Regions from separate parts of the Geotalea daltonii FRC-32 genome, predicted to be linked through region 1. Evidence: riboswitches for the same ligand, from Rfam matches in the RefSeq annotation. Region 1 holds a riboswitch; each other region holds the start of a gene.
What was found. A riboswitch is a leader RNA that binds a small molecule or an ion and turns the genes downstream of it on or off. The one in region 1 is predicted to bind molybdenum cofactor.
Positions count from the first base shown of each region.

Region 2: it holds a riboswitch for molybdenum cofactor, as region 1 does, so the genes downstream of both, GEOB_RS00555 (aldehyde ferredoxin oxidoreductase C-terminal domain-containing protein) here and GEOB_RS08100 (ABC transporter permease) in region 1, are expected to answer to the same signal.
Region 3: it holds a riboswitch for molybdenum cofactor, as region 1 does, so the genes downstream of both, GEOB_RS01330 (aldehyde ferredoxin oxidoreductase family protein) here and GEOB_RS08100 (ABC transporter permease) in region 1, are expected to answer to the same signal.
Region 4: it holds a riboswitch for molybdenum cofactor, as region 1 does, so the genes downstream of both, GEOB_RS01350 (porin) here and GEOB_RS08100 (ABC transporter permease) in region 1, are expected to answer to the same signal.

Region 1 covers NC_011979.1:1,796,018-1,799,697, forward strand. Annotated here, with positions in the region: gene GEOB_RS08090 (molybdopterin molybdotransferase MoeA) at 1-640, opposite strand, end outside; gene GEOB_RS08095 (energy-coupling factor ABC transporter ATP-binding protein) at 702-1,385, opposite strand; gene GEOB_RS08100 (ABC transporter permease) at 1,389-2,078, opposite strand; molybdenum cofactor riboswitch at 2,220-2,351, opposite strand; gene moaA (GTP 3',8-cyclase MoaA) at 2,700-3,680, shown strand.
Region 2 covers NC_011979.1:135,200-138,879, forward strand. Annotated here, with positions in the region: gene GEOB_RS00545 (HesA/MoeB/ThiF family protein) at 1-612, opposite strand, end outside; gene GEOB_RS00550 (MoaD/ThiS family protein) at 614-838, opposite strand; gene GEOB_RS00555 (aldehyde ferredoxin oxidoreductase C-terminal domain-containing protein) at 861-2,591, opposite strand; molybdenum cofactor riboswitch at 2,608-2,730, opposite strand; gene GEOB_RS00560 (SDR family NAD(P)-dependent oxidoreductase) at 2,736-3,503, opposite strand; gene buk (butyrate kinase) at 3,646-3,680, opposite strand, start outside.
Region 3 covers NC_011979.1:330,967-334,646, reverse strand. Annotated here, with positions in the region: gene GEOB_RS01335 (MoaD/ThiS family protein) at 1-34, opposite strand, end outside; gene GEOB_RS01330 (aldehyde ferredoxin oxidoreductase family protein) at 103-1,833, opposite strand; molybdenum cofactor riboswitch at 1,868-1,982, opposite strand; gene mdh (iron-dependent methanol dehydrogenase) at 2,197-3,360, opposite strand.
Region 4 covers NC_011979.1:335,398-339,077, forward strand. Annotated here, with positions in the region: gene GEOB_RS01340 (HesA/MoeB/ThiF family protein) at 1-290, shown strand, start outside; gene GEOB_RS01345 (TOBE domain-containing protein) at 365-793, shown strand; molybdenum cofactor riboswitch at 852-970, shown strand; molybdenum cofactor riboswitch at 1,063-1,180, shown strand; gene GEOB_RS01350 (porin) at 1,282-2,523, shown strand; gene GEOB_RS01355 (substrate-binding domain-containing protein) at 2,646-3,458, shown strand; gene GEOB_RS01360 (ATP-binding cassette domain-containing protein) at 3,477-3,680, shown strand, end outside.

The sequences.
Region 1 (3,680 bases):
CAGGTTCTCCGCCGATTTCCTTGACGGCCGCCGCCAGTGATAACGCATTGCTGTTGATGATTTGCCCTTGTCCAATCTGTCCCCCCAGTTCAACCAGTTCATCACCGGTGGAAACTATGGCAACTCTGAGTCTGCGGAAAACAGGCACCAGGGCAGCGCCCAGAGATGCAAGCATGTTGATGCCCGACGAAGTAATTGCTGTGCCGGCTGCCAGGACCTTGTCTCCAGCCTTGATATCTTCGCCGGCAAAGCGGATATGCTGCCTTTTCTTGACCTGCTCCAGTATCTTTACCGAATCAGTTCCTTCGACGGTTTCCTCGACCGGCACTACTGCATCGGCTCCGGGAGGGATGGGGGCGCCGGTCATGATCTTTATGGCGCAACCCGGTTCCACGGCAGCAGTGGCTACGGCTCCGGCAGGAATATATCCGGTGACCCTGAGCGTTGCCGGCCCTTGGCAGTCTTCGGCCCGGACGGCAAAACCATCCATGGCCGAGTTGTTCCACGGGGGCATGTCCCATGGGGCGGCCATATCCTCGGCGAGAGTCCGGCCTATGGCATCAAGGAGGGCAACACGCTCCATGTTTATGGTTGCAACATTGTCAAGAATGATTTTCCTGGCTTCAGTGAAGGTGGGCATGGAGTTTACCTCGTCTGGCTTCTTAAGATTTTGAGACAAAAGCCTCTACTGCAAAGAAGGGCTATGCAGCAGTAAGGCAATTAACTTGCGGTGAGCCTGCCAGCCTTCCCTGGACGAGGTGAATGCTTTCGGCAAAGAGCAGAGGCTCCCGCGGAGGTTCATGGGTTGCCATGATCACCGTCGTTCCTCCTTGAGGGAGGGAAGCCAATATGTTTTCCATCATTTCCGCAGTTTTCCTGTCGACGCTGCTAAACGGCTCATCGAGCAGCAGCACCAGCGGTTTCAGTATCAGGGCCCTTGCCATTGCCACCCGCTGTGCTTCGCCCCCGGAGAGGTCCAGAACCGGCCTCGCCTGAAAGCCACTCAGTCCGACCGAGTCGAGGGCTTCATCAACCAGCTGCTGTTGCAGTCCATGGGGTATCTTGCGGGCATTGAGTCCATAAGCCACATTGGCAAAGACGGTCCCGGCAAAAAGATACGGGGATTGATGGAGCAGGGTCACTTTTTGTCTGCAGGCAAGCAAGGTGCGGCTTTTCCAATCAACCCCGTGCCCCTCGAAAGAGATATCTCCCGAAGTGGGTGGCGAAAGAAAAGCCAGGATGTTCAGCAGGGTGCTTTTGCCGGCTCCGTTCTGACCGGTCAGCAGATAACAGCGCCCTTGATGAATATCCAGATGATCCAGGTCAAGTACTATATTATTCCTGTAGAACTTACGAATCGATCTCAAAGTGAAGAGCGTGTTCATGGTTTACCTCTGTTGCTGAAGAATGTTCAGTGCCAGGTTGACGAGAAAAGCCACCGCCAGGAGAACAATCCCCAATGCCAGTCCGAAGGCGAATTCTCCCTTGCTGGTTTCCATGGCAATGGCAGTGGTCATGGTACGGGTATAACCGCGAATGTTTCCTCCGAGCATCATGGCAGCGCCTACCTCGGCGATGACTCTTCCAAAGCCGGCAATGACGGCCGCCATCACGCCATACCGCTCTTCACGTACCAGCTGCAGGACCCCTTGCAAAGGGCCAGCTCCCAAAGTGAGAGCCGTGGGAAGGATCCGCTTGTCGGCACCTTCGATGGTACTGAGGGTATAATTGGTAATGATGGGGATGGCCAGCAGTGTCTGTCCCAAAACCATCGCCTTTGGTGTAAAAAGAAGCCCGAACTGCCCGAGAGGTCCTTGGCGGCTTATCATGCCATAGACCACCAGTCCCACAACAACTGTAGGTAGGGCCATCAGCGTGTTAAGCGTTGTCGTCAGGGCTCCTTTCAGCGGAAATGTGCCGATGCCGATAGTAATACCGGCAGGGATGCCGATGACCGATGCAAAAAGCGTTGACCATATGGATACGTAAATGGAAGTCCAGACGGTCGTATAGACCTCCCGGTCCATGGACATGATGAGGCTGAAAGCTGTCTGCAGTGATTCGGAAAAAAACCCCACCTAGTTCATCCCCTCCTGTGGATACAGAATGTACTTAAGGGCCTCTTTGCCAGCGACATTGAAGGCTCCTTACCCCGTGCTTCAGAAATAAAAAAAGGTCCCTTTCTTGATGGAAAGAGACCCCGCGGGTAACGGTTTTTTATGCCGTTCGGTGACTCTCCTTTCCAAAAGGGAGGCGCTGCCGTTTCCAGCAGGACCCAATGGTCGGTTGCCATGGGAATGACAGCTTTGTCATCCCCGGTAGGCAATTACGACTCGGAGATTTAGTTTTTAAAACAGTGTTTTTGTATAATTCAAGTGCATATGGCTGCTAGAAGCCTTGCTGCACAGCGCCCATGTATTAATTTCTTAAAGCATGTATAAAATACCACAAAATTTTTAAAATTTGTGATATTTTTTATCACGGCATTTTGCTAGCTGGTGTCCATCCGGAAACTCCGTATGTGACACTAGCAGTTTCCAGATCGGAAATGAGGGATTTTTTGTCCTGGCAAGTCAATCAAGGGGTTGCGCGGAGGCGTACATCGGTACGCAGCACAAGCAAGCCCGCAGGTTGACACCGCCAGGGCAAAAAAGAGCCGTTTCCGGATGGAAACTAGCTAAAAATAATTGGTGGAGTCAATGAAACTACTTGATACCCATGGCCGTCATATCAACTATCTTCGCCTTTCCGTGACCGACCGCTGCAACTTGCGCTGCAGTTATTGCATGCCTGAGCAGGGGATCGAAAAGCTTTGCCATGGTGATATCCTCAGTTACGAGGATTTGGTCAGCGTGGCCCGGCAGGCTGTTGCCATCGGCATAGAAAAAATTCGCATCACCGGTGGCGAGCCGCTGGTGCGCAGAGACATCATCCGATTTTTAAAGGAACTGTCCGCTGTGCCAGGCCTGAAGCAACTGGTGCTGACCACCAACGGCTTGTTACTGGCGGAAATGGCTGAGGATCTGTTTAAGGCCGGAGTCCAGCGGCTTAATATCAGCCTGGATTCCCTGAAGGAGCAGACTTTTGCCCACATTACCCGCGGTGGTGACGTGCACAGAGTCCTGAGAGGATTGGACGCAGCTGAAGCAGCCGGTTTCCCGCCCCATAAGATCAACATGGTGGTGATGCGTGGCATCAATGACGAAGAGGTGCTGGATTTTGCGGCTATGACCTTGGAGCGCCCCTATGCTGTGCGTTTCATCGAATACATGCCGACCTTGCAGGCTGACAACTGGCGAGACCTGTCAGTTTCCGGAAGTGAGATTTTAGAGCGGATCGGCAAGAGATATGAGTTGGTCCCCTATGGCAGCCAGGAACTGTCCGGCCCGTCACGGAATTTCAAGATCAAAGGGTCTGCCGGCTCAATCGGCATCATTACTCCTATTTCCGGGCATTTCTGTAGCGACTGCAACCGCATCAGGGTCACTTCTGCCGGAATGGCCAAGGGCTGCCTGCTGTCCGGGGATGGTATGGATCTTAAGCCGCTTCTGAGACTGGGAGACGAAAAACGGCTGCGGGAGGCGTTACGACAGATTGTTGCCGGCAAGCCGGACCGGCATGGCCTGGATGATAACAACAAGGAATTGCAGCCCTTCGCCATGTCAAGGGTCGGGGGCTAG
Region 2 (3,680 bases), 1.7 Mb from region 1:
GTCTCCGGGAAACTGGGTGACGACTTGGCCGAACCAGCCGCCGATGGCGCCATGCACCAGTGGAAGCCCCAAGCTGTCACAGCTGTCGGACAAAGCCAGCCTGGTCGAAACCGAATCCAGTGCATCTACCACCACCTGGACACCATGGAAAAGCTGGGCGGCATTTTTCGGTGCATAAGCAATCTGCACCGGGACCAATGCCACCGCCGGGTTGATTTCTGCCACCCGCGCTGCAGCTGACTCAACCTTTGCCTCTCCCAGCCTGGCTGGGCTGGAGAGCAGTTGGCGGTTCAGATTGTGTTCTTCGAACACATCCGGGTCGATGGCGACGATGGTGCCAACTCCGAGCCGCGCCAGCTCTTCGATGATATAGCCGCCAAGCCCTCCACAGCCAGCCACTGCTACCACCCCTTGGAAAAGTGTCAGTTGCTGGGCAATGTTGATCGCCTGACGATTGCGCTGGTAGCGGGCAGGAAGAATCTCCAGGAGCAATGCCGTTTCTTCCACCTGGGCAAGGGTGGTACGGAAGCGTTCGGCAGCGGCAACCTGGCTGGCCCAGGAGATAAGGCCATTTTCCGCCCGCTCTGCAAGGAATTGGCGCAATTCATCCATGTCAGCCTCCTGCCACCAAAGGAAAGAGGGCAAGACTGTCACCATCCCTCAGCCGTTGATCCGGATCGGCATGTCTGCCGTTGAGCATGATCATGCTGATTTCAGAAACCGGAATCTGCAGTTCATCGATAATCTCGCTGATCTGCGTGCTTGGTGGGTATTGCCTTGTTGCTGCGGCAAAACGTCCGAAGCGGAATGTGGCGAACAATTTTACGGTTATGTCCATTGCGCAGCCCTTTCATCCCGATCTAGAAATTCCAGAACGCATCGATTTCCTCATCGGTAAAATCCCACACGGCATTGTGGGGTGGAAGCGGTTCCCTGAAGAACTCCGGCAGCCGATCATCCTTGTTGGTGAAACCGGCCGCCAGATTGAAGGCACGCTCGGTCTTCAAGGTATTGACCCCCAGGCCGCCAATCCAGTCTGGGGTAAGCTCCAGGCCGAAGCGGGCATTGAGCATGTCGAGCAAAGCCGGGACGCAGGTGGGAATATCTGCTGCGGGAAAACCTATGAATAGGCAGAGGCCGATGGAGTCGAGCATGACGGTGACGATCTGCAGGTGACGGGACAACTCAACTTGACCATCCTTCTTCAAGGGATCGACAATGCCTCCACCGACACCCATCAGATTGGTGGCGACGGCATAGCCCATCGTGTGGTCTGCACCCATGGTGCTGGTGGCGTAGGTGATGCCGATACCCTTGATAGATCGGGGGTCATAGGCAGGAATGGCCTGGTTTTTCACCACCGGTACCCGTGTGACGCCGTATACCTTGCCCACATGACCGGCGCCGCTGCCGATGATCCGGCCGAGGGGTGTCCCCTTACCGATATCTTCCTTCAGGATGCGGAGTACCCCTTCACCGTCGCCGAAAGGGAGCACTCCTGCCTCCATGGCTACGCCGAAAGCGATCGAGGTCTCGATGGAATCGACGCCGATGTCGTCCATGATACTGTCGGCAGTCGCAATCTGGTCAAGATCGCCAAGACCGGCGTTGGCTCCCAGTGTTTCAATGGTCTCATACTCGAAGCCGGAGGTGACGTAATTGCCCTGCTTGTCGTGGTAGACCTGGGAGCATTGGATGATGCAGCCAGGCTGGCAGCCATGCTTCGGTTTGCCACCGCGCTCGATGATGGTTTCCCGCAAAGTCTCGCCGGAGATCTTCTCGTGCCCTTCGTAACGACCATAGGTAAAGTTGCGGGTGGGAAGTCCCCCTGCCTCGTTGACGATGTTGACCATTTCCGCGGTGCCGAAGGTGGGCAGCCCCTGGCCGGTCCCTGGGTGTTCGAGGATGGCCTTGGCAAAGACCCTGGCGGCGGTGGTGAATTTTGTCGGATCGGCCAGCTTGATGCCGGGGGCATCGCTGTCGTCGATGGAAATAAACTTGATCCTCTTCGAGCCCATTACCGCTCCAAGGCCGCCACGGCCGTGGCTGCGCAGCTTGCTGTCCGAGTCCTTCACCGAGATGTTGGCGGCCAGCATCTTCATCTCGCCAGCCGGGCCGATGGTGATGACCCCTGTTTTCTTGCCGAGCCTCTTTTCAAGGGTTTCGACGACGGCAAAATTCCCCTTGCCGATCAGCTCCGACTCTTCGGCGATGGATACTCCATCCTTGTTGACGTGCAGGCTGTGCCAGTTGTTTCCTTTGGGCAGACCTTCAATGATCAGCGCCTTGATCCCCAGGCGGGCGAACATCTGGGCGGCCAACCCGCCGGCATTGCTTTCCTTGATAGTGCCGGTGAGGGGGCTTTTGGCGCCTGCGGAAAAGCGCCCGCTGTTAGCGGCAGTGGTGCCGCTCAACAGTCCAGGGGCAAAGACCAGCTTGTTGTTTTCCCCAAGGGGGTGGCAGGTGGGGGGAACCTCCTTGGCCACGATGGTGGAAGTCAGGGCGCGACCGCCGAGAGCTGCCCATTCCTTTGGTACCGATTCGGTGCCGGTGGTGAGAGTCGTCATGTTGACGCGAAGGATCTTGTTCATGGGGAGTCTCCCTTTCAGTGATTATTTGCAGTCTCCTTTCCGAAAGGGAGGTCCGGCCGTTTCCGGCCCGGCCTGCAGGCCTCCATGCCGTGGGGTTTGACGCCCTTTAGGCAATGGAGGCTCGGAGACTTGTTTTGTCATACGTTAGTGGAACGACAGGCCGCCGTCATGGACGATCATTTGGCCGGTGATGAAGGCGCTGTCGTCGCTGGCGAGGAAGAGCGCCAGGCCGACCAGGTCCTCCGGCACCGCTTCCCGCTTCAGGCAGCGAGCCTGGAGTTGGAGCTCTTCCAGGGGGGGCAGATCCAGCTTCTTGTTCTTGTCGAAATTGTTGCCGCCGTCGGAATGGGTGAAGCCGGGGGCAATTGTGTTGACGTTGATCTTGTAATCACCCATCTCACGGGCCATTGAGCGGGTAAGGGCCATGATGGCGCCCTTGGATGCCACATAATGGGGCATGCCGGGAACCCCTTCATTGATGGATGAGGAACCGATGTTGATGATCTTGCCCCCCTTGGCCTTCATGTGGGGAAATACCGCCTTCATGCAGTTGAACTGGCCGAGGACGTTGATCTCCAGGACCTTCATGAATTCCTGGGAGGTACATTCGGTAAACGGTTTCAAGACAATGCTTCCGAAGATGGCAGCGTTGTTGAGCAGTATGTCCACCGAGCCGAATTTTTCCTGGGCCGCCTTGGCCATGGCATCGCACTGCTCCTGGTTGCTGACATCGGTTTTGACGTAAATGGCGTCGCTGCCAGCCTTTTTCACTGCCTCCACCGCCTTCTGCCCGTCAAGGACATCGGCAATGACGATCTTTGCCCCTTCTTTCGCCAGGCCCACCGCGTATGCCGCACCGATTCCCTGTGCCCCCCCGGTGATGATGGCAACCTTTCCTGATAGTCTTCCCATGGTCTTTCTCCTTTATGCATATTTGGACTTCATTTCTTTTACTGATTAGCGTCATTCTTCCGCCCGATGACCAAGTCCCCCTTTATAAAGGGGGGAACTAGTGACGGAAGATTAGCGCTGATGCTTTTTGTTGTTCCGCTGCTCATGCCGCCTGCTCCTGCTTATAGATGGACAGCG
Region 3 (3,680 bases), 1.5 Mb from region 1:
TGAAGGTGGCAAATAGTTTGACGGTAATATTCACGATAGCCTCACATACTGGTGTCCCCCGGCATCATCGATGACGCCGGGGGACAGGGGTTTTACCATTGTTTAGAAGTTCCAGAACTCGTCGATTTCCTCATCGCTGAAGTCCCAGACCGCATTGTGAGGCGCCACCGGCTCCGTCTTGAAGAACTCGGGCAGACGGTCGTGCTCCTTGGTGAAGCCCGCCTCGATATTGAATTGGCGCTCGGTCTTCAGCACCTGTTTTCCCAGGTCGGTGACATCGTCCCCGGTAAGCGAGATGCCGAAGCGGGCATTGATCATGTCGATCAGGGCGGGAAGGCATTCGGGAATATCCAGGGCCGGGAAGGCGACGAAGATGCACATGCCGGTGGAATCGACGGCTGCGGTGGCAATCTGCAGGTTGCGGGAAAGCTCGACTTGGCCGTCCTTCTTCAACGGATCGACGAAACCTCCCACATTAAGGATGTTGGTGGCGATGGTGTAACCGGAGGTGTGGTCCGCTCCCATGGTGGAAGTGGCGTAGGTGATGCCGATCCCCTTGACCGAACGGGGGTCATAGGCGGGAATCGCCTGGTTCTTCACCACCGGGACCCTTGTAACGCCGTAGGCCTTGCCGACGCTGGCGGCGCCGCCACCCAGGATGCGGCCGAGGGGTGTGCCTGTGCCGATTTCGTCCCTGAGCAGGCGCAGCATCTCCTTGCTGTCGCCAAAGGAAAGAATGCCTGCCTCCATGGCCACGCCGAACATGACCGCCGTCTCGATGGAATCGACGCCGATATCGTCCATGATGTTGTCCGCCAGGGCGATGTCATCCAGGTTGTCGATGCAGCAGTCGGCGCCGAGCCCCCAGATGGTCTCGTATTCGAAACCGGAGGTAACGTACTTGCCATCCTTGTCGTGGTAGACCTGGGAGCACTGGATGATGCAGCCGGCGTGACAGCCGTGCTTCGGCTTGCCACCGCGGGCAACGATGGTATCGTGCAAGGTCTCACCCGAGATCTTGTCGTGCCCCTCGAACTGGCCGAGGGTGAAGTTTTTCGTCGGCAGCCCCCCCGCCTCGTTGAGGATGTTGACGAGAACGTTGGTGCCGTAAGTGGGGAGCCCCTCGCCGCTGACCGGATGATCCAGGAGCGCCTTGGCAAAGGTGCGGGCGGCCACCTTGAATTTCTCCGGGTCGGCAATCTTCACGCCCGGTGCCCCTTCGTCATTGATGGTGATGAACTTGATCTTCTTGGAACCCATGACGGCCCCCAGCCCGCCACGGCCATGGCTGCGGATCTTGCTGTCCGGGTCCTTGACCGAGATGTTGGCGGCGGTCATCTTCAGCTCACCTGCCGGACCGATGGTGAGGATGCCGGTCTTCTTGCCGAGGCGGGCTTCCAGTGCCTCGATGACGGCGAAGTTGCCCTTGCCGATCAGCTCGCTCTCCTCCTGCACAGTGACGCCGTCCTTGGAGACATGGAGGCTGTACCACTTGTCCGCTTTGGGCAGCCCCTCGATGATCAGGGCCTTGACCCCAAGGCGGGCCAGCATCTGGGCCGCAGTGCCGCCGGCGTTCGATTCTTTGATGGTGCCCGTAAGCGGGCTCTTGGCCCCTGCAGAGAGGCGGCCTGAGTTGGCGGCAGGGGTACCGGTGAGAAGCCCGGGGGCAAAGACCAGCTTGTTGTTCTCACCCAGGGCATGGCAGGTGGCAGGCACTTCGGCCGCAACAATGGTGGAGGTAAGGGCACGGCCCCCCAAACCGGCCCAGGCGGCCGGTACCGGCTCGGTCCTGGTGGTGAGGTCGGTCATGTTGACGCGTAAAATCTTGTCCATTTCTTTATCTTCTCCCAATCATAGTGTTTACCCGCAAGGGCTTGCTTACTCCTTTCCGAAAGGGAGGCCCCGCCGTTTCCAGCGAAACCCGTAGGCCGGGCACCATGAGGGAACCTGTTAGGCTGCACGGCTCGGAGATGATACATGAATTAAAATCGCCTACCACGAAGACACGAAGAGCACGAAGGAAGGTCTAAACCCAATTCACCATGAACATACGGAATCTTTTATTCACCACTAGACACTAAGAGCCACTAAGAGAATCAAAAACCGTAACATTAGGTTGTTATTTAATTGTTGCCTTTCTTCGTGTCCTTCGTGCCTTAGTGGTGCATTGAGGTTTGGTTTCCTCTGTGCCTCCGCTTACATCGCTGCCTTATAGATGTCGATCACCTGCTCCAACGTCGCTTTGCGTGGATTGGTCAGCTGGCAGGCGTCTTTCTTGGCGTTCTCGGCCATGATCTTCAAATCTTCTTCCTTGACGTTCAGCTCTTTCAGACCGGCAGGAATACCGATGGAGGCGGAGAGCTTGCGGATGGCGCTGATGGCTTTTTCTGCCGCCTCGGTCACGGAAAGACCGGCGATGTTCTCACCCAGGGCAACGGCGATGTCGGCAAAGCGTTTCGGGCAGGCAATCAGGTTGAACTGGCTGACGGCGGGCAGCAGGATGGCGTTGCAGACGCCGTGGGGCAGATTGTAGAACCCCCCCAGCTGGTGGGCCATGGAATGGACATAGCCCAGGCTGGCGTTGTTGAAGGCCATGCCGGCAAGATATTCGGCATAGGCCATGGCATCGCGGGCTTCCAGGTTGTCGCCGTTGGCTACGGCCACGCTCAGATTGGCGGCGACCAGCTCAATTGCCTTGATGGCGCAGGCATCGGTAATGGGGGTGGCGATGGTGGAGACGTAGGCCTCAACGGCATGGGTCAGGGCGTCCATACCGGTGGCAGCGGTGAGTGCGGGGGGTTTGCCCACCATGAGGACCGGATCGTTAATGGCAATGTTCGGTGTGCAGCGCCAGTCGACGATGGCCATCTTCACATGGGTATCGGTGTTGGTGATGATGCAGAAGCGGGTCATCTCGGAAGCGGTGCCGGCGGTGGTATTGATGGCCAGGAACGGGGGCATGGGCTTGGTGGACTTGTTGACCCCTTCGAAGTCGCGGATGTTGCCGCCATTGCCGATGACCAGGCCGATCCCCTTGCCGCAGTCATGGGAGCTGCCGCCACCCAGGGAAACGATCCCGTCACACTTGCTGTCCAGGTAGACCTTGACGCCATCATGGACGTTCTTGTCGGTGGGGTTGGGCTCGGCGCCGTCGAAAATTACCGCTTTCAGACCGGCTTCCACCAGCTGGGCCTTGATCTTGTCGGCGACCCCCATCTTGGACAGACCGGCGTCAGTGACAATGAGCAGGTTCGTCGCACCCAGCGCCTTGGCCTGGGCCCCCGTTTCCTTGGAGCAACCTATCCCCATCAATGAAACTGTTGGAATGAAAAATCCGTACGTCTGTTCTGCTAATGCCATTGTTGCTCCTCCTTTGTATTTTGTGGAATCAACCACATTGGTTTTTTGTGCCTTGAACCATCTCCTGCATACGGTTTTCTAAAACGTTTTTTTACTATACCGCAAACCCTATACCAACAATTTTACCAGCCACCATATTTCTGGAAACATATGGGGCAAGCAGCTGTAAAAATAGGCGGTTGGACCTCAACGACTGCCCCCTGGCAATCTTTGTTTAATGAACTTTGTTCTGAAATGGCACACGTGGACTGTTCCATAATGGAGCACATGTCATAGTCTGGAACGCTCCCATTCACTCTTGCCGGCGGTAAAAACTCCCC
Region 4 (3,680 bases), 1.5 Mb from region 1:
ACGGGGCCATCGGCGGCTGGTACGGCCACGTTGCTACCCAGCTGCCGGGGGACACCACCATCCAGCGCACCTATCGCAACTGGGTGGAAGGGAAGGGAATCGAAAAGCAGCTGGGCAACCCCTCCTTCACTCCGGCGGTGGTAGCGAGCCTGCAGGTGGCGGAGGTCTGCAAGATCCTCCTCGGCAAAGGGGAGCTCCTGCGTCATCGGAAGTTAAGCATCGACCTCCTGGAGATGGAGATTTTCGATGTCTCGTATGCGGCGCTTGCGGAGCTGGTGCGTGCGGCGTAATTACTCTCCTGTTGACATCAAGGCATACGGAGACATACTCAAAGTGGAAACTCCATTTTGAGGAGGATGTCACCATGAACATCAGTGCGAGAAATCTCCTGTCGGGCAAGGTTACAACGGTCAGAAAAGGGGCAATAAACTCCGAGGTTGAACTTTCCCTTGATGGAGGGGAAACGATTGCAGCGGTCATTACCAATGCCAGCCTGGAAGAAATGGGAATCAAGGAAGGCATGGAGGCATTCGCCCTTGTCAAGGCCCCGCTGGTTATTATCGCCAAGGGAAACACCGGGCTCAAATTCAGCGCCCGTAACGTCCTGCAGGGCACGGTCAAGAAAATCGCACAGGGCAGTGTCAATGCAGAGATCTCCATACAACTGCAGGGGAGTGGTATCATCACCTCCATCATCACCAAAGGGAGCGTCGCTGCCATGGCATTGCAGGAAGGGGATCAGGTCAGCGCCATCTTCAAGGCCTCCAGTGTCATACTTGCCGTAAAGGCATAGGGCCGATTTACTGCTTGACAGATTAATGACATAATGGTACTAGTTTACCACAATTGAATGCTCGAACTTTCTCCGAGCCTGTCCGCCTACCGGGAATATTCCCCATGGTGTCAGGCCTGTGGGCTCTGCTGGAAACGGCAGGACCTTCCTTTGAAAAGGAGAACCTCTCGCCACGCTATGATTGCGTTCTAGGGGCTCCTTTATCCAAAGGAGCCCTTTTTGTTTGTGGCTGATCACGTGCTTCGAACATGACTTCAAAACCAGATAAATGATTCTCAACTCTCCGAGCCACGCCGCCTAAAGGGTAGTTTTCCCATGGCGACCGGCTAGGGTGCCGCTGGAAACGGCTGTGCCTCCCTTTTGGAAAGGAGAGCCTCAAAGTACCGGACCTGTTCCTGTATCCAAAGGCCTCTTTCCATCTGCGGACAGACTCTTTGATGCATTTGGGGGAGACCTTTTCCCCTGTTATTAGAAAACAGGAGGGTACGATGAAGAAACGCAGCTTAGCAGCAACAGTGGTGGCAATGGGCCTGGTGCTCATCCCGGGTGTTCATGCCAAAACGCTTGAGGATGTGCTCAAGGAGAAAGGGGTCATCACCGAAGAGGATTACAAGGAAGTAACCAGGAGCAAGGCGCTGAATTACAAGCCGGGCAAGGGGTTCACCCTGACCTCTGCCGACGAAAAGTTTCAGCTTTCTTTGGGAGGAAGGCTCCAGACCCGTTACACCTTCACGGATGCCGACGACAACGGTACCAGCAGGGACTCCAACAAGTTTGAGGTCAAGCGCATGAAGTTCTGGCTGAATGGCTACGCCTACACCAAGGACCTCACTTACCTGCTCCAGGTGGATTTTGTTCAGGGTGGCTCATCGAAGCTCCTGGATCATGCCTACCTGAATTACCGGTTTGTCGACGAAGCTCAGGTTCTGGCCGGGCAGACCAAGGTGCCGTTCGGCCGGCAATGGCTGAATTCTTCCGGTTCCCAGCAGTTCGTCGACCGCTCCACCGCTTCGGACATGTTCCGCCCCGGTTATGAGGCTGGAGTCAAGGTTCACGGAGCTGTGGCCGGCGGCATCGCCACCTACGAGCTGGGTTATTATGGCGGCGCCGGCCAGAGTACCTTCCGTACCTCCAACGACAATGCCTATGCCGCCAGGATAACCGCAAACCCATTCGGTAAGATGGCCTATGCCGAAGGGGACCTGGATCAGAGCGAAAAACCTCTCCTTTCGGTGGGAGCCAACTATTATCGTAATACCCTGCAGAAAAGCACAGCTACCGCCTTCGAAACCAACAATGTTACGTTAGCCGGTTCAACCGGCTGGCTCGGCAAAGGAATTGGTACCTTTGCAAACGGGGAAAAGATCGACATCAACGGCTACGGCGTCGATGCCGCTTTCAAATGGCTTGGCGCCTCCACCCAGGCCGAGTACCTGTTGGGGCAGGCCGACGGCCACACCAGCGACAAGACCCTCCGTGCCCACGGCTTCTATGCTCAGGCCGGTTACTGCATCATTCCGAGGAAACTGGAGCTGGCCTTCCGCTACTCCTTCGTCGATCCCAACCGGGACAAGGCCAACGATCAGCAGGTCGACACCCAGGGAGCCATTTCCTACTATTTCAACAAGCACAACCTGAAGCTGCAGGGGGATGTCACCAACAGCCACGACCAGAGCAAAGGCCGAACGGATGATATGATCTATCGCCTCCAGGCACAGGTGATCTTTTAAAAACAGTTAAAAAGACAGGGGGCTTGCCCCCTGTTTCCCGGAAAACCTTACCCCTCCACTCCAGAACAAATACGGGCAGATTCGGATAAAATGTAAGTAACTTATGGGAAAAGGAGAAAACAATGAAACAGTGGCGTATCCTTTTATTAACATTGACCTCCCTTGCTTTCTTCTGCGCTTCGGCCGGAGCCGAAGAACGCCTGAAGATGTCCACTACCACTTCGACCCAGGATTCGGGGCTTTTGAAGGTGCTCCTGCCACCCTTCGAGAAGAAAAATAACTGCCAGGTGGACGTTATCGCCGTCGGCACCGGCCAGTCCCTCAAGCTGGGTGAAGCTGGCGACGTGGATGTGGTCTTCGTCCATGCCAGGAAGCTGGAAGACAAATTCATTGCCGACGGTTTCGGCGTCAACCGCCGCGACGTCATGTACAACGATTTCGTCATCATCGGGCCGAAGGATGATCCGGCCGGAATAGCCAGGGCCAAAACCGCTGCCGAGGCGCTGCAGATGATTGCCGCCAAAGGAGCCACCTTTGTTTCCCGTGGAGACAAATCGGGAACCCACATCAAGGAAAAGGATCTCTGGCAGGCGGCCGGAATTGCGCCGAAGGGGGGGTGGTATGTGGAGGCGGGCCAGGGGATGGGGCCGGTCATTACCATGGCAACCGAGCGCCGAGGCTACACCCTGACTGATCGCGGGACCTACAACGCTTTCAAGGGAAAGAAGACCGATCTGACCGTCCTCTTCCAGGGGGAGAAGGGGCTTTTCAATCCCTATGGGGTCATAGCCGTAAATCCCAGGAAACATCCCCATGTGAAGTACGACCTGGCAATGAAGTTTATCGAGTATGTGACCGGACCGGAGGGCCAGAAAATCATTGCCGGTTACAAGGCATACGGGGAGCCGGTGTTTTTCATCTACGGCAAGAAGTAGCGCCATAAAGGCAGGCCTATGCAGAACATCATCGAACTGCAAAACGTAGCGAAGAATTATGGCAACACAATTGCCTTGCAGCTGAACCGGCTGGCCATAGGGGAGGGTGAGTTGTATCTTCTTGCCGGGCCGAACGGCTCCGGCAAGAGCACTCTTCTAAACATACTGGGTTTTTTGACTCGCCCGGATCGAGGGGAACTGCTTTTCTCCGGCGAGCGGGTC